4 regions of the Ensifer sp. ENS02 genome follow, and region 1 is predicted to be linked to each of the others. Evidence: riboswitches for the same ligand, from Rfam matches in the RefSeq annotation. Region 1 holds a riboswitch; each other region holds the start of a gene.
The links. A riboswitch is a leader RNA that binds a small molecule or an ion and turns the genes downstream of it on or off. The one in region 1 is predicted to bind cobalamin.
Positions count from the first base shown of each region.

Region 2: linked by a shared signal. The riboswitch ahead of IB262_RS00145 (CbtB-domain containing protein) and the one ahead of nrdH (glutaredoxin-like protein NrdH) in region 1 are both predicted to bind cobalamin.
Region 3: linked by a shared signal. The riboswitch ahead of bluB (5,6-dimethylbenzimidazole synthase) and the one ahead of nrdH (glutaredoxin-like protein NrdH) in region 1 are both predicted to bind cobalamin.
Region 4: linked by a shared signal. The riboswitch ahead of IB262_RS02670 (DUF1636 domain-containing protein) and the one ahead of nrdH (glutaredoxin-like protein NrdH) in region 1 are both predicted to bind cobalamin.

Region 1 covers NZ_JACVAO010000012.1:46,389-50,595, reverse strand. The annotation lists gene metE (5-methyltetrahydropteroyltriglutamate--homocysteine S-methyltransferase) at 1-784, shown strand, start outside; gene IB262_RS24530 (hotdog domain-containing protein) at 781-1,581, shown strand; cobalamin riboswitch at 1,732-1,958, shown strand; gene nrdH (glutaredoxin-like protein NrdH) at 2,346-2,567, shown strand; gene nrdI (class Ib ribonucleoside-diphosphate reductase assembly flavoprotein NrdI) at 2,580-2,996, shown strand; gene nrdE (class 1b ribonucleoside-diphosphate reductase subunit alpha) at 2,966-4,207, shown strand, end outside.
Region 2 covers NZ_JACVAO010000001.1:20,482-24,688, reverse strand. The annotation lists gene IB262_RS00160 (anthrone oxygenase family protein) at 1-217, opposite strand, end outside; gene IB262_RS00155 (NAD(P)H-binding protein) at 214-1,044, opposite strand; gene IB262_RS00150 (TetR/AcrR family transcriptional regulator) at 1,149-1,841, shown strand; cobalamin riboswitch at 1,840-2,102, shown strand; gene IB262_RS00145 (CbtB-domain containing protein) at 2,143-2,319, shown strand; gene IB262_RS00140 (CbtA family protein) at 2,517-3,314, shown strand; gene IB262_RS00135 ((2Fe-2S)-binding protein) at 3,353-4,207, opposite strand, start outside.
Region 3 covers NZ_JACVAO010000001.1:753,458-757,664, forward strand. The annotation lists gene IB262_RS03815 (phytanoyl-CoA dioxygenase family protein) at 1-998, shown strand, start outside; gene IB262_RS03820 (SDR family oxidoreductase) at 1,087-1,899, shown strand; cobalamin riboswitch at 1,997-2,209, shown strand; gene bluB (5,6-dimethylbenzimidazole synthase) at 2,255-2,950, shown strand; gene IB262_RS03830 (DUF2865 domain-containing protein) at 2,963-4,033, opposite strand; gene IB262_RS03835 (acyl-homoserine-lactone synthase) at 4,198-4,207, opposite strand, start outside.
Region 4 covers NZ_JACVAO010000001.1:519,776-523,982, reverse strand. The annotation lists gene IB262_RS02685 (iron ABC transporter permease) at 1-44, opposite strand, end outside; gene IB262_RS02680 (ABC transporter substrate-binding protein) at 132-1,085, opposite strand; gene IB262_RS02675 (ABC transporter ATP-binding protein) at 1,082-1,885, opposite strand; gene IB262_RS02670 (DUF1636 domain-containing protein) at 1,908-2,321, opposite strand; cobalamin riboswitch at 2,426-2,642, opposite strand; gene IB262_RS02665 (RidA family protein) at 2,820-3,296, opposite strand; gene aspT (aspartate-alanine antiporter) at 3,778-4,207, shown strand, end outside.

The sequences.
Region 1 (4,207 bases):
CCAGAGCGGCTGGGTGCAGAGCTACGGATCGCGCTGCGTGCGTCCGCCTGTTATCTTCGGCGACGTTTCGCGACCAAACCCGATGACGGTCGAGTGGGCGACCTTCGCGCAGTCGCTGACCGATCGCCCGGTCAAGGGCATGCTGACGGGTCCGGTCACCATGCTGCTATGGTCCTTCGTTCGTGACGACCTGCCACGTTCCGTGGTGTGCCGGCAGATCGCGCTAGCACTGCGCGATGAAGTGTCGGATCTCGAGGCGGCCGGCATCGCCATCATCCAGATCGACGAACCGGCACTGCGCGAAGGCCTGCCGCTGCGAAATGCCGATCGCAAGACCTATCTCGACTGGGCGGTGGAGTGCTTCCGTCTCAGTGCAGCCGGGGTGGGCGATGCGACCCAGATCCACACCCATATGTGCTACTCCGAGTTCAACGACATCATGGCCGCAATCGCGGCGATGGACGCCGACGTCATGTCGATCGAGACGTCGCGATCGAAAATGGAACTGCTCGGCGCCTTCGCCGACAAGGCCTATCCGAACGAGATCGGCCCGGGCGTCTACGACATCCATTCGCCACGCGCGCCCAGCGTCGAGGAAATGGTGCATCTCATCGAAAAAGCGACCGAGGGCCTCACGCCGGACCAGATCTGGGTCAATCCCGATTGCGGACTGAAGACCAGGCGCTGGGAAGAGACGCGGCCGGCGCTCGTCAACATGGTCGCCGCCGCCCGCTCGCTTCGAGCGGCTTTTGCCGCCGATACGCGCGAAGCCGTCAAAGCATGACGGGGCAGCACGAAGTCACGACGGCGCCGGGGGAAACCCCGGCGCCACAAACCCTGATCGACATCGTTTTTCCAGGCGATACCAATCACCATGGCACGCTCTTTGGTGGCGCCGCCCTCGCGTCGATGGACCGGATCGCTTTCATCGTCGCCACCGGTCACGCGCGCGTTCCCTTCGTCACCGCATCCTGCGACCGCATCGATTTTCGTGCGCCTGCGCGCATCGGTCAGATCGTCTGCTTCAGCGGCCGTCCGGTTCGTGTCGGGCGCCGCTCGGTGGTGGTCGAGGTCGAGATGATCGCGGAAGATATCGCCACCGGCAGCCGCGCCCTTTGCAGCAGGGGCACCTTCACCATGGTCGCGATGCCCTGTGCCGATGAAACGGATTGGATGCTGCCGCCGCTCGATGTGGCAACGGACACGCCCGAAGAGGCGGGCACCCTACGCATGGTCGACATCGTCTTTCCCGGCCAGGCCAACAGCTTCGGCGCCATATGCGGTGGCAACGCCCTCGCGCATATGACGAAGGCCGCATTCGTCGTCGCGACGCGCCGGAGCCGCCGGGCGACCGTCCTTGCCTCCTGCACCGGTATGGACTTCAAGCACCGGATCATGATCGGTTCGATCATCGAACCCATCGCCCGCATTGTGCGGACGGGTCGCAGTTCAGCCACCGTCGAGGTCGAACTCTGGTCGGAAGAGCTCCTCACCGGTCTGCGACAGCGGACTGTTACCGGAACGTTCGCTATGGTCGCCGTCGACGATGACAACCGGCCCGTGGCCGCTTTCGCTGCTTGATGGAATGGGGCGTCCGCACCAGGGGCGCCCTATCCACAACCTTGGTGCCAACCGGCTGTTTACTCCCCGTTATCCACACTGCAAAAGAAACCACCCTCCTACCCCCGCCTTCCACATACGGAACCTATTGACGCAGATTTGCGATGAACTACTATATCTAGTGTTCGAGGTTCTTCCGATTCGCAAGGATTGGGAGCTAAGACGGGAATACGGTGCGCCGGCGGGTTTCCGCTGAGGCTATGCCGTAGCTGCCCCCGCAACTGTAGACGGCGAGCGACTGTCCGGATTTGGACCACTGAGGCATGAGGCCTCGGGAAGGTCGGGATGGAAGCTTTGACCCGTAAGCCAGGAGACCTGCCTCGATCACCAAACGTCCACGGGCGGGGTGTCCGGAGGGGTTGAGTGCGTGGCAGGATGAGCCTGCCCGATCGTCTCGACGTCTCCCCGGCAGCCCGTCGAAAGCTTCGGGGTGAAGTCATGCCAGTTTCTTCCAGTTCAGATCCACCTTCTGCGGACGGGTGCGCGTTGTTGCGCGCCTGATCGAAAGGCCGCGCCTTGAAAACCCGCATCCGCGGAATTCCTGAGCGCCCGACCAAAACGAGCCGGCCCGGTTGCGTAACCGACCTTGGGCCAGCTTGACGACGTCAACTCCGGTCGAGTCGACCGGGGAGCGATGTTTCGTGTCCAATCGCCAACACCACGGTTCGCGTTCGCGCGATCCGACGACTTTTTGCGCCCATTTGCCAGACCCCCACGAGGAACCCATGTCGATCACCGTCTACAGCAAACCAGCCTGCGTCCAATGCACCGCCACAACCCGTGCGCTCGACCGCCAAGGCATCGATTATCGCATCGTCGATATCTCCGAGGATTCCGATGCATTCGCGCTGGTGCAGGGTCTTGGCTATCGGCAGGTCCCGGTCGTCGTCGCCGGCGAGCGGCATTGGGCGGGTTTCCGCCCGGACATGATCAGCGCGCTTTCCTGAAGGACGCTGGCGATGGGCCTGATCGTCTATTTTTCCAGCCGCTCGGAAAACACCCATCGCTTCGTCGAAAAGCTCGGCCTTCGCGCCGCCCGCATACCGCTCAGGGAAGGTATGGACGCACTTACGGTCGCAGAGCCCTATGTGCTGATCGTGCCGACCTATTGCGGCGACGATGGCCGCGGGGCGGTGCCGAAGCAGGTCATCCGCTTCTTGAACGACGCGGGCAACCGCTCTCACATCCGCGGCGTGATCGCAGCGGGCAACAGCAATTTCGGCGCGACCTACGGGATCGCCGGCGACGTGATTTCGGCCAAGTGCCGGGTACCCTATCTCTACCGGTTCGAGCTGCTCGGGACCGACGAGGACGTCGCCAATGTCAAAAACGGGATGGAACGATTTTGGACGTCACGACACTCGAACGCCCCTTGAAGGCGACGGAAGCAGCGCTCGACTATCATGCGCTGAACGCAATGCTGAACCTCTATGACGAAGAGGGACGGATCCAGCTCGACAAGGACCGGCAGGCGGCGAAACAGTACTTCCTCCAGCACGTCAATCAGAACACGGTGTTCTTCCATAACCTCCGGGAAAAACTCGATTATCTGGTGACCGAGGGCTATTACGAGCAGGAAGTGCTGGACCAGTATTCCTTCAACTTCGTGCGCGATCTCTACGATCATGCCTATTCAAAGAAGTTCCGCTTTCCGACCTTCCTCGGGGCGTTCAAATACTACACGTCCTATACGCTGAAGACCTTCGACGGAAAGCGCTACCTGGAACGCTACGAAGACCGTGTCTGCATGGTGGCGATGGCCTTGGCGCGCGGCAACGAGGGGCTTGCCCGCGATCTCGTCGACGAGATCATCTCCGGCCGCTTCCAGCCGGCAACGCCGACTTTCCTCAACGCCGGCAAGAAGAGCCGCGGCGAGCTCGTCTCCTGCTTTCTGCTCCGGATCGAGGACAACATGGAGAGTATCGGCCGCGCCATCAATTCGGCGCTGCAGCTTTCCAAGCGCGGTGGCGGCGTGGCGCTGTCGCTCACCAACATCCGCGAGATGGGCGCGCCGATCAAGCAGATCGAGAACCAGTCATCCGGCGTCATCCCGGTCATGAAGCTGCTCGAAGACAGTTTCTCTTACGCCAACCAACTCGGCGCGCGCCAGGGAGCCGGTGCTGTCTACCTGCACGCCCACCACCCCGACATCATGCGCTTCCTCGATACCAAGCGCGAAAACGCCGACGAGAAGATCCGCATCAAGACGCTGTCGCTCGGCGTCGTCATCCCCGACATCACCTTCGAGCTCGCCCGCAACAACGAGGACATGTATCTGTTCTCACCCTATGACGTGGAGCAGGTCTATGGCGTGCCCCTCACCGAGATTTCGGTGACCGAGAAGTACCGCGAGATGGTCGAGGATGCCCGCATCCGCAAGCGCAAGATCAAGGCGCGCGACTTCTTCCAGATCATCGCCGAGATCCAGTTCGAGAGCGGTTATCCCTACATCATGTTCGAGGACACGGTGAACCGGGCAAACCCGATCGCCGGGCGCATCACCATGAGCAATCTCTGCTCGGAAATCCTGCAGGTGAGCGAAGCGAGCGCGTTCAACGACGACCTCTCCTACAAGCACATGGGCAAG
Region 2 (4,207 bases), on a different contig from region 1:
CGAGCGCCAGGGCGAGCAGCGCCGTGCCCATGAAGGCGCTGAGGAAGATCGGGTTCTGGATCACGACATTGATGGCGTTCATCGCGGCGATCCCCTGCTCCGGCGGCAGCCGCGACAGGGCCTGCATGATGCAAACCGAGAAGATGAAGAACAGCCCGGCCATCAGGCCGGAACCGATCGCGGCGGCAAACGCCAGAGCGGGGATCAGCGGGATCATGCGGCAAGACTCCAAACACCAGTTGCTGCGGTTTCCCGGGCGTAATCGGCAAAGTCGCGCGGACGCCGCCCAAGCACGCGCTCGACATCGGACGTCATGCTGGAATTGCGTCCGTCGAGCACCGAGGTGAAGAGATAGCGGATGAGTTCGACATAGTCATCCGGCACGCCGTCCGCCTTGAGATGCGCTGCGAAGTCGGAAACCGGAATGGCCTGATAAGAGATCCGACGGTTGGCGGCCGCGGCGATCTCGGCGACGGCCTGGGCAAAGGTCATCAGGCGCGGGCCGGTCAAGGCATAGACCTTGCCGATATGCGCATCGTCCAGAAGGGCCTCAACCGCCACGTCGGCGATGTCGTCGCAACTGACGAAGGGCTCGGTGACCTCGTCCACCGGCAGGAAGACCGAACCACTCACCACGCTGTCGGCGAGGAAGCCTTCGTCGAAATTCTCGAAGAACCAGCTGCCCCGGATGACCGTCCAATCGGCGCCGGAGGCCTGCAGCGCACGCTCGGAGGCTTCCGCCTCGTCCTCGCCGCGGCCCGACAGGAGCACCAGCCGCTTGATGCCCGAGCGAACGGCAAGGCTCGAGAACCGGTCGATGACGTCGACGGCGCCCGGCACCGCCAGATCGGGCTGGTAGCAGACATAGATGCGATCGACATTTTCAAGGGCGGGCGCCCAGGTCGCCTCATCCGTCCAATCGAAGGAAGGCGACGCCGAACGGGCGCCGATGCGGACCGCTATGCCCCGCTCCCGAAGGCGATCGGCCACCCGCCGCCCCGTCTTGCCGGTACCGCCCAAAACCAGTGTGACTTTCTGAGACATCGTTTCCTCCTGAGGTTCCACCAACAAACATGAGCATCTCTCACATTTGCAAATGTGATAAATCCTCGTATTTTAGGAGTCAAGCCAAAATGTGAGCATTACTCATGATTCCAGATGCAAGTCCCGCCACGCTTCCCGCCGACGACGAGCCTGCGCTGCGCCGGACGCCGAGCCAGAAGCGCAGCCGCGAGCGCGTCGAGCAGATCCTTGCCTGCGCGACGGCGCTCATCCAGGAGAAGGGCAGTGACGCCATGCGCATGAGCGAAGTCGCTGAAAAGGCTGGGATTTCGATCGGATCACTTTATCAGTACTTCCCCGACAAGGCGGCAATCGTGCGCACGCTGGCCGAGCGCTACAATGCGGTCTGCAACGAGTGCATCGCGGCCGAACTGGCCAAGGTCACGTCGATAGCCGAACTGCGCGACGCCTTCTCGCTGCTGTTCGACATCTACTATGACATGTTCCTCGCCGAGCCGGTCATGCGCGACATCTGGTCGGCGATGCAGGCCGACAAGGCACTGCGCGAGATCGATCTTGCGCAAAGCCGCGCCGGCGGAAAGCTGCTTGCCGATGTCTGGGCCCGCCTTGTGCCGGAGACGCCGCGCGAAGAGATCGACAGCGCCGCCTTCCTGATCATGCATCTCGGCGACTGCACCATGCGACTTGCAGTCTCGGTCGACCGGGCCGAGGGTGACCAGATCGTCGAAGCCTACAAACGCATGACCATCAAGGATTTTGTCGCGGATGGACCGCGCGGCGGCGCGCACTCAATTGACAACTCCATGACACAATCCTAATCATCTGGGATCGATTGGTTCCCGGGACGCGAACGTGTTTCGGGAGTAAACGGGAATGTGACGGATGGACCCAAGCTGGGCATTCAAATCACGGCCGACCCCGCGACTGTAGAGCGACGTCGATCCACCGTTCCGGAGCGATCCGGAAGAAGCCACTGGCAAGACCGCGAGAGGGCGGCCGAGCTGGGAAGGCGAGGCAGATCGAGGGCATCGAGCCCAACGCCGTGAGCCAGGAAACCTGCCACTCGATACGGGCATAGGGCCCAACCGGGAATTTCCCGATGCCATCACGGAGGTTGTCATGGCTACGTCTACCATTTCGAGCACCCCGCTCTCCCTCAGCGATCGTCTGACCGCTGGCGTCATCGCGCTCTTCATCGGCGCATTCCTCGTCTTTGGCGCCGGCCTTGCCAACTCGGCAGTGCTGCACGACACGGCGCACGACACCCGCCACTCCTACGGCTTCCCCTGCCACTGACCGATGCGCCGGAACGTGAACAACGTTCCGCATCGAACAATCTGCGGACCTGAACGCATCCGGCCCGAGCCGGATGGAGGCCTGCGTGCATCCCGGTTTTTCCGGCGCGCGAAGGCCATCCGCAGCATAGGGAAAATGGGAAGGCTCAAGGACCACGCCACAGGGCGTGGCTTTTGTCGTTATCGAGGGATTTCAAGATGATTGTCAGAACGCTTCTGGCCGCGATCGTGGCTGGATTGATTGCCGGTGTCTTCATGACCGGCGCCCAGGAACTGCGCGTCACACCGCTGATCCTGCATGCAGAAGAATTCGAAGGCGAGGCACCGGCCGCCACCGAACAGCCCGCCGCCCAGCCGGGTGCGGCACAGCCGGCCGCAGAAAACCACGACCAGCACTCGTCGCTCAAAGCCGTGTCGCCGTTCGGCGCCTTTCTCGACGCTTTGTCGCCGATCACCCCGGCCTATGCCCATGAGGGCGAGCATGAGGAAGGCGGCATCATGTTCGGCATGAGCCGCTTCTCCGGCACGCTGATGGCGAACCTCGTCACAGGTTCCGGCTTCGGCCTGCTGCTCGCCGGCGTCAGCCTGGTGATCGGCTACCCGATCACGCTCAGGAACGGCGCGCTGTGGGGCGCCTGCGGCTGGCTTGCCGTGCACATGCTGCCGGCGATCGGTCTGCCGCCGGAACTGCCGGGCTTTCCGGCAGCCGAACTCGGCGACCGCCAGACCTGGTGGCTGGTGACAGTGGCGCTCTCCGCCGTCGGCCTCTATCTCGTTGTCCTGCGCGAGGAGATCGTCTCCAAGGTCGCAGGCCTGGTGCTGATCGCAGCACCCCATGTCTACGGTGCGCCGCAGCCGCTCGATATCACCAGCAACGTTCCGGCCGTGCTCGGCGCCGAGTTTGCGGTTGCCGCACTCGCCACCACGCTCGCCTTCTGGATCGTGCTCGGCGTCGTCTCCGGCTTCATCAACGAGCGCTTCGTCAAGGCACAGTGATCACTGATCACAGATCGTCAGCAAAGCGACGGCGGGGTTCAGGTCCCGCCGTTTTGCATGAGATGCGCCGCCAGCCGCGCGCGGCGATCTTCCGGCTCCAGCAGCACGCAAGTGTCGCAGAAGCTGCCCCCTTCCGTCTTGAAGTAGAGACAGCAGCCGCAACGGATCCGATACTGGCGCGACAGCTGAGCGCCGCTTGCCGGATCGAGAGCCGCGATCTGCTCGTAGCAGAGCTCCTCTGAGTAGAGCCGCGAACCCGGTCGTTTGACGATCGCCAGCGCCTCGGCCCTGCCGCGCGCCTCGTCGCCGATCGCGCGGCCGATTTCCAGGAACGCGCCGGCCAGGGCATCGGCCGCGAGCCGCCATTGCGCCCCGCTCGACAGCCCTGCTCGCGCTTTCAGAACCGCAACGACGGGTACCAGATGGGCGATGAAGCCCTGTTCGAATGCGCTGACGCCTTCGCCACCCTGGCGCTCCGTGGCCGGCGGATGCAGGCGAAAATGATAGCGCTTGCCCGCGATTTCGACGCCACGGTGAAGCCGCGTCCAATCCTCGAAACGAATGCCGGCCACCTCCGCCTGCAACCCGGCGCCGAGATGGAACGCGCCAAGGACTACGCTCAGCTGGCGGCTATAGAAGGCGATCAGATGCGCCGCCCGGACCCGGTCGGTCATGCCGACCCCGAAGAAATCCTGATAGGCGAGCCCCGCCTCAAGGCCAGCGCTGCCCGTAGCCCAGAAGTCACCCGGCGCGCTGAAATCACTGGCCGCCGGCCCGAGCGAGACGGCAGCCTCGGGAAACTGGGCACGCAGATGGTCGGCGACGGCCAGCGCCTGCGGCGCAAACGCCGCGGTCTCCGCTGTCGGCCGGTGGTCGTTCGAGCGCATGCCGTC
Region 3 (4,207 bases), on a different contig from region 1:
CGCGGCGTTCTGTTCTGGCGGAGATCTGCGAGGTACTGGCGACCGGGCCTGGCGTGGCGGTTTTCAAGCGCGCCTTTGCCGATACGACAGCAATCGACGTCGCAAGCGGGGTCTTTGACGCCATCATCGAAGAGCAACATCGCAGCAACAGCGGCGGCGGCGATCACTTCGCCAAACCCGGCGCCAATGACCGCATCTGGAACTCGCTGGAAAAGCACTGCCTGAACGCGCCGGAGAATTTCGCCTCCTATTACGGCAATGCCGTCATAGCGCTCGTCAGCGAGGCTTGGCTCGGGCCGAACTACCAGATGACGGCGCAGGTCAATCGCGTCAATCCTGGCGGTGCGGCGCAATCGGCGCACCGCGATTATCACCTCGGCTTCCAGACCGCGGCCGTGATCGAGCAGTATCCGGCGCATGTGCACAAGCTTTCACCGGTGCTGACGCTGCAGGGGGCGGTTGCCCATTGCGACATGCCGCTCGAAAGCGGACCGACGCTGTTCTTGCCCTATAGCCAAACCTATGTGCCGGGCTATCTGGCGCTCAACCGGCCGGAATTCCGCGCCTATTTCGACGCACACCACGTGCAGCTTCCCCTCGAAAAGGGCGACGTTGTCTTCTTCAACCCGGCGCTCTTCCATGCCGCCGGCACCAACCGCTCCCGGGATATCCGCCGCGTGGCCAACCTGCTGCAGGTGTCTTCGGCCTTCGGTCGCGCAATGGAAACCGTTGACCGACTGACCATGAGCGCGACGCTCTATCCGGCCTTGCGGGCCTTGCTGGCGGGCGGGACGCTGACGCAGGCGGAAGCGGCCAACGCGATCTCCTCCTGTGCCGAGGGCTATTCGTTCCCCACCAATCTCGACCGGGATCCGCCACTCGGCGGGTTGGCGCCGAAGACGCAGGCGCAGTTGATGCGCGAGGCTCTCACTGCGGGGACGGGCGAACAAGAGTTTCTCTCGGTGCTGGAGGCGCAGGCGAAGCGCAAGCTGAGCTGACGAGCGAGTTACAATTTGACAGGCTCCCGGTGTGTTTCAGCCGGGAGCCGCAGCCGTTTCAAACGATCATTTCCAAGGGAGGAATTCGATGAGTGGACAATTGCAAGGCAAGATCGCCATCGTCACCGGTGGTACGCAGGGACTGGGCGCGACGATTGCTGGCCTTTTCGCCGAGCGCGGCGCTGAAGGCATCGTCATCTGCGGCCGCAACGCCGCCAAGGGGCGGGCGAAGGCCGAGCAGATCGGCAAGGCAAGCGGCGCGAAAGTCGTCTATGTCGAGGCCGATCTGGAAAAAGTAGAGGACACCCGCAAGGTGGTCGCCGCTTGCGACGCGGAATTCGGCCGGGTCGATGCGCTGGTCAACGCCGCAGCTATTACCAACCGTGGCACGATCCTCGATACCACGCCCGAACTCTTCGACCGCATGTTCGCGATCAATGTGCGCGCGCCGTTCTTCCTGATGCAGGAGGCGGTGAAGATCATGCGGCGGGAGAAGACCGAGGGCACGATCGTCAACATCGGCTCGATGTCGGCGATGGCCGGCCAGCCGTTCATTGCCGCCTATTGTTCGTCGAAAGGCGCCCTCGAAACGCTGACCAAAAACACGGCTTATGCGCTTCTTCGCAACCGCATTCGCGTCAACGGCCTGAATATCGGCTGGATGGCGTCCGAAGGCGAAGACCGCATCCAGCGCGAGTTTCATGGCGCGGCTGCCGATTGGCTTGAAAAGGCGGCGGCCGGCCAGCCTTTCGGTCGGCTCGTCGATCCGGCCGAAGTGGCGCGGGCCTGCGCCTATCTGTCGTCGGCCGAGTCCGGGCTGATGACCGGATCGGTGATTTGCTTCGATCAGTCGGTCTGGGGCGCCTATGACGGCTCGCCGCATCCGGTCGCTCCGCTTTGAGGCGGAGGCAAACGACTAAGCTCGACAGTAGCCGGCGGAAAGTGGCGCGCCATGTCTCGACCGGGTTGGCGCCGCTTGTCTTTCTCAAACGGCTGTGCACTTAGTGCCGTCGTCAGGTGCCCGCGAAAGCGGGAGAATCGGGAATCCGGTGTCATTCCGGAACGTGCCCAACGCTGTGACGGGGACGATCGCGTCTAAGAGAGCCTTGAATTGATTCAAGGTTTTGCCACTGGATCTTCAATCGATCTGGGAAGGCGAGGTGATCGGTTGAACCGAAGTCAGAAGACCGGCCTGGCGAGATAGACCGAACCCCGCGTGGACGGCGGGAGGTTTTCGCATTGTTGGGGATCGAACGATGCTGACTGAACCGAAAGGCGGCCTTGCGGCTGCCGGCGCCTTTTCGCTGCCAGAGCGGGAGGCCGTCTACCGTGCCATCGAGACACGTCGCGACGTGCGCGATGAATTCCTGCCCGCGCCATTGCCGGATGATCTGATCTTGCGCCTGCTGGCCGCTGCGCACAGCGCCCCGTCCGTGGGCTTCATGCAGCCGTGGAACTTCGTGCTGGTGCGGGCGGAAGAAACGCGTGAGCGCGTCTGGCAGGCGTTTCGCCGCGCCAATGACGAGGCCGCGCTGATGTTCGAGGCGGAACAACAGGCCAAGTACCGTGCGCTGAAGCTGGAAGGCATCCGCAAGGCGCCGCTCAGCATCTGTGTCACCTGCGACCGCACGCGCGGCGGTGCCGTCGTACTCGGGCGCACCCACAATCCGCAGATGGACGTCTATTCCACCGTCTGCGCCGTGCAAAACCTCTGGCTTGCTGCGCGGGCCGAAGGGGTGGGCGTCGGCTGGGTGAGCATTTTCCACGAGGCCGAGATCAAGGCGATTCTCGGCATCCCAGATCATATCGAGATCGTTGCCTGGCTCTGCCTCGGCTATGTCGATCGCCTCTATCAGCAGCCGGAACTCGCCGTGAAGGGCTGGCGCCAGCGCCTGCCGCTCGACGAGCTGGTTTTCGAAGACGGATGGGGACGCAGCAAGGAGAAGGCGTAAGGCCTCGTCCGATCAATTCTGGACCGGCTGATAGGCCGGTCCCTTCGGATGCTTGAGGTCGATGGCGGTTTCTTCCTGCGGCAGGTAGGTCGGGCCGACGACGCGAACCTTGTTCTTCGACGGATCATAAGGCCGCTCTTCGGCCGGCGCCTTGGCGGTATTGCTCGCCGCTTCCGGCTTCTTGGTCTCGATGACGATGATCGACGACTGGTCGTCACCGATCTTCGTTCCGTTTGCCTTCGGTGTGGTCGAGGCGGTCTGCGATATCTGGCAGCCGCACTGGCCGGGTTTTCCGACAGCGCGGGTGCGATAGGCAAAGGCGTTGGGCATTTCGGTATAGGGACGGCCGGTCACGGCCGAGACCATCTTGTCGCTCTCTTCCGTGTTGAGGTCGTGAAAATAGAGCTCGGTCTCAGCCCCCGGACAGCGCGCCCGACAGGCCTGCTCGTCGCGCGGGAAATCGGCCGGCGTCGCATCTGAAGAAACCGGGAAAAAGGCGCCGTCGCAGGTACGCACGCACATGGTTCTGAGCGTGCCGCTATAGTAGCGCTCCTGCGGTGCGTAGCCGTCTTCGCCTCGGCCGAGCATCGGGCCGTAGGCGTCTTCCGGCGGCAGGTCGGCAACGATGTTGCGGTGGCTTTCCGGCACGTCCGGTTCCACGCTTGCGAACTCCTCGCGGTCACCATAGCAACCGTTGATCTCCAGCGCGGCGAGGATGCGGCGCCGGCTGTCGTCGCTGCCGCCGGCGACGATCTGCTCGCGCTCGGACTTCAGCATGCGCAGATTGTCTTCCATCTCGGCGATCAGGCTGTTGAGGCCGTAGCAGGTGTCGGGGTCGCCGCCGTCGAAGCCAATGGCGTTGCCGCCACCGCAACCCGCGCGGCGGCGGTCGTTCTTTGCCCGCCGCAGCTCGATATTCTGCCGCGAGATCGCGCTTGCGTAGTCGCGCGCATCGGCATTGCTGGCGACGTAGTCAGGCAGTTGCGCGAGCCGCGCGTTCAGTCGGTCGCAGGCCGTCGATGCCAGTGACGGACCGGCACCGATCAGAACCAGAGGCACAAGGGCCGCAGCGACGTGTTTCATGCGCGTGAACACGGGCGAAAGTCTCTTCCTGTTGCCAGGTCGGCGCCGACCTTCTGCGGGTGGCTGCCAGCGGCATTCCTGTTTCGCCTCCATCATAGAGCTTGTCGGTGATCGTGCAACGACAAGCGACGGTTTGCGTTAACAGCGCAGATCGACTGATGCGCTTAGGCGGCG
Region 4 (4,207 bases), on a different contig from region 1:
ACGCCGGCCGTGACGGTCAAGGCCAGCAGCAAAAGCGCCGTCATGAGACCGGCACCCGCCTTCAGCGCCCGTGCCGGCGCTAGGCGTGAAACGGCGACGGGACCAGGCGACGCATCCTCAGCCAGCATCGCTTACAGGCCCTCGCCCTGAAAGGCCTTGGCAAGCCTGGCAATGGCGTCGATGTTGCGCGGGCCTGGCGTCGCTTCGACATAATCGAGCACGACGAAGCGATCGTTCTTGACGGCATCGACATTCTTGAAGGCCGCATTGTTCTTCATGAAGGCGATCTTGTCCTCGGCCTTCACCTCGCCGTAGTTGACGATGACCACCACTTCCGGGTTGCGCTCGATCACCGGTTCCCAAGAGATTTCCACCCAGCTCTTTTCCACGTCGTCCATGATGTTGGCGCCGCCGGCGGCCTCGATCATCGCCGTCGGAATGCCGAAGCGGCCGGAAGTAAACGGCTTCTCTTCGCCGGAATCATAGACGAAGACCCGCGTCGGGTTAGCCTTGCCGGCGTTCGCCTTGGTGATCTCGGCAAGCTGGCGACGATAGCCGTCAACCAGCGTCTCGGCGCGATCCTCGACGCCGAAGATGCGGCCGAGATTGAGAAGATCGACGAACATGTCGTTCATATCAGGCTTCTGCTTGGCCATCACGTGGATGCAGGATTCGGTCAGCTCGTAGACGCCGATCTTGAAGGGCGCCAATGTCTCGGGCGTGACCTCGCCGCCGACCTTCATGCCGTAGTTCCAGCCGGCAAAGAGGAAGTCGGCATCGGCGTTGAGCAGCACTTCCTTGGTCGGATATTTCTCCGAAAGCTCCGGCAGTTCCTTGACGCCTTCGCGCAGCTTCTCGTCCAGCGTCTTCCAGCCGGAAACGCCGGTATAGCCGACCATGCGGTCCTGGAGCCTCAGCGCCAGCATCATCTCCACCAGGTTGACGTCGTTGGCGATCGCCCGCTTCGGCGCCGCGTCGAAGGTCACCTCGCGGTTGCAGCTCTTGACGGTGACCGGATAGGCAAGCGCCGGCGTGGCGGCGGCAAGCACGAAAAGAAGGGAAAATGGGGCAATATTGATCTTCATGAAATCGATCCCTGTCGAGGAAGTGAAAAGGAAAAGCGGGCGCCGCCGGCAGCGGCATTGTGAACGGTGGCGGTGACGCCGAAGGCGGCCGAAAGCTCGCTGGGGCTGAGCACCTCTTCGGGCGGGCCGAAGGCCGTCAGCCGCCCGGCGGTCAAGATCGCGACATCTGTCGCAAACTCGGCGGCGAGGTTGATGTCGTGCAGCGTCGAGACGATCGTCAGCTTCAGCGTTTGCAAGAGCTCGAGGATTTCGAGCTGGTGGCGGATGTCGAGATGGTTCGTCGGCTCGTCGAGGATGATGATGCGCGGTTCCTGTGCCAGCGCGCGGGCGATCAGCACCCGCTGCTTCTCACCGCCCGAAAGCGTCGAGAACTGGCGACCGGCAAGATGGGCGAGATCGAGATGCGCGAGCGCATGCTGCACCCGCTCGCGGTCGAAATCGTTCCAGCCGCTCAGGCCCTCCCGCCGCGGAATGCGTCCCATCATCACGACGTCGCGCACGCTGAAGGGAAAATCGCCGGGCATCTCTTGCAAGACGACGGCGATTGTCCTTGCCGCCTCGCGCGCCGAGATCGACCAGAGATCGACGCCATCGACCGAAACACGGCCGGCGTTCGGCTGCACCGCCCGGTAGAGGCAGCGCAGAAGCGAGGTCTTGCCGGCGCCATTCGGCCCGAGGATCGCAAGCCGGCTGCCGGCCGCGATCGCAAAGCCGATGTCGTTGACCAGCGTCAGGCCCGAACGCGGCCCCCAGCGAAGGCCCTCGACCGTGAGGGCTGCACCCGTTGCGTTGCAGCTCATGGGTTCGTTCCTCTGCGCGACCTCATTGGAAGTGCCCGCCGAGATCTTCGGAGACGAGCATCGCCGCGGGAATGCGGGCAAGCGTCTTGCCTTTCAGCCCGCGCGGCCTTTCCGCGGCCCGCGTCATGCCATCGCCACGCTCGGCATAGGTTGTGGCAAAGCGCACGAGATCGTCGATGTCCTCTTCCGGCGAGACGTCGCCGAAGAGATAGGTCGCCTTCCCCGTCGCCTGGAAGGCGATGGTGCAGGGCCGCGTGCAGGCCGCCATGCAGACCGTTCCGGCGATCGAGAAGTCGCGATCGAGCGGTGCGCCGAGCGCTGCGATGCTCAGGTTGAGCCGCTTGATCAGCTCGGCACCGGGCACGCATGGGCCGCCGGTGAAGCGGCAATCGGTGCAGACCGTTATCTTGTGCTGTCGGAAATTCGGCTCAGCCATTCCTGCCCTCCGCCGGACTGACGGCAAGAGATGGCGAAACGGCAAGAGGACGGAAAACCGTCGTATGAAAGCCAGTTCTTTTCCATCGGAACACCCCGTCCGTTGTGGTTGATCGGTTCGATGGCAGGTCTCCTGGCTCGCGGGTCGTGGCGCATCCACGTCTTCCCGGTCTTCGACCAGTGACATGGTGTGAATGCGCTTTCCGCTCACAGTTGCGGGGGCAGCCACGGTCTCGGCCCCATCAGGGTCGTCCGTTCCGTGTTCCCTTTTCAGCCGCTTCCGCATTGTCGCGGACGCAGCACCATCAACGCCTTCCTCGCATGAATCGGCGGATGAGACAACCGCACGACACAGGCGGGAGGGATCTATCAACATGCGGCGTTTCGTCATGCGAGGCATGTTATAAAATAACATTACGTAGCGCAAGTCGAAAATTGGGCGCCGGACACAATCCGACGCCCGCGATAGCGACCACGCTAAAAGACGTGCCGTGCTACCTCAGAACTCCGGCGGCAAGAGTTCGGCCGTCAGCGTCACCGCGACAGAGGCGTTGCCCGGCAGGTTGCGCACGCCGCAGACGGAGCGAACATGGCCAGCCCTTTCGCCAAAGGCGGCCGCCAGAAGCTCGGAAGCACCGTCGAGTACCTTCGGGTGCTCCAGGAAATCCTCAGTGCAGGCGACATGTCCCTCCAGCCGGACGATCTGGCGAATACGCTCGAAACGGCCGAGATGCTCATGGATCTGCGCCAGCGCGTTGAGCACTGCCAACTCTGCGGCCTTGCGCCCCTCGTCGATGGTCACATCGCGCCCGAGCAGCCCCGTATGCACGAAGCGCCCGTCCAGCAATGGCCCCTGCATCGAAACATGAAGCATCTCACCCGCCTCGATCACCGCGCGGTAGGCGCCGAGCGGCCTCGGCGGCGTCGGGAGCTGAACGCCAAGTGCGCCGAGCCTTCGGATAACCTCGTCCATCATTGCTTCCCCTCCTCGTCACCTTACGAACCGGCCGCCTTGCGGAGACGACACCGCTTTTTTCTCAAGCCCTCGAAGTTCTGACGCCCCTATCGCAAGCAGCAAGACGCGCCGTTCCGTGCCCAGCAACTTTTCCAAGCATAACCAAGAGAAAACGCCTCATGCCTCACGTTGGGAGATAACGTTACGAATTACAACACCAGAGTTGAAGTGCCATCGCGATCCGGGCCAGTGCCGCGGTCTTGCGATCGAATGCGACCGACACATCGCGGCGGCCTCGATCCCCAACCCCAAGTAAAAACGCTGAAATGTAACATACGTTACGCTCACGTAACCCTATGCCCGTTGAGAATTTCGACGACCGAAGCGACAATTGCCGGGATTAAGATTGGGCATCGACAAGCCTCGGAAACAAGCTCAACTTAGCCGCGCAGATCCCGAAATGAAGTGACGGCAACTCAACTTTCAGAGGGGAATAGCATCAGTGAATCCCATTGATTTCTTCGTCGACACGCTTCGGACCTATCCGCCTGTCGCCGTCTTCCTCGCCCTCGGCATCGGCTTCCTCATCGGTCCGATCAAGGTCGCGGGGTTCAACCTTGGAAATGTCACCGCCACGCTGCTTGCGGGCGTTCTCATCGGACAGCTGGGTATCCAGGTTTCCGGCGACCTGAAATCCACCCTGTTTTTGATTTTCCTCTTCGCCGTCGGCTACGGCGTCGGGCCGCAATTCGTGCGGGGCTTGAGCACCGATGGACCGAAACAGATCGCCTTTGCGCTCTCCGTGCTGGTGCTGTGCCTCGTCGTTCCCTATCTCTGCGCGCTGATTGCCGGGCTGCCGCTCGGCTATGGCGCCGGCATGTATGCCGGCTCGCAGACGATCTCGGCTGCAATCGGGGTTGCGACCGACCAGA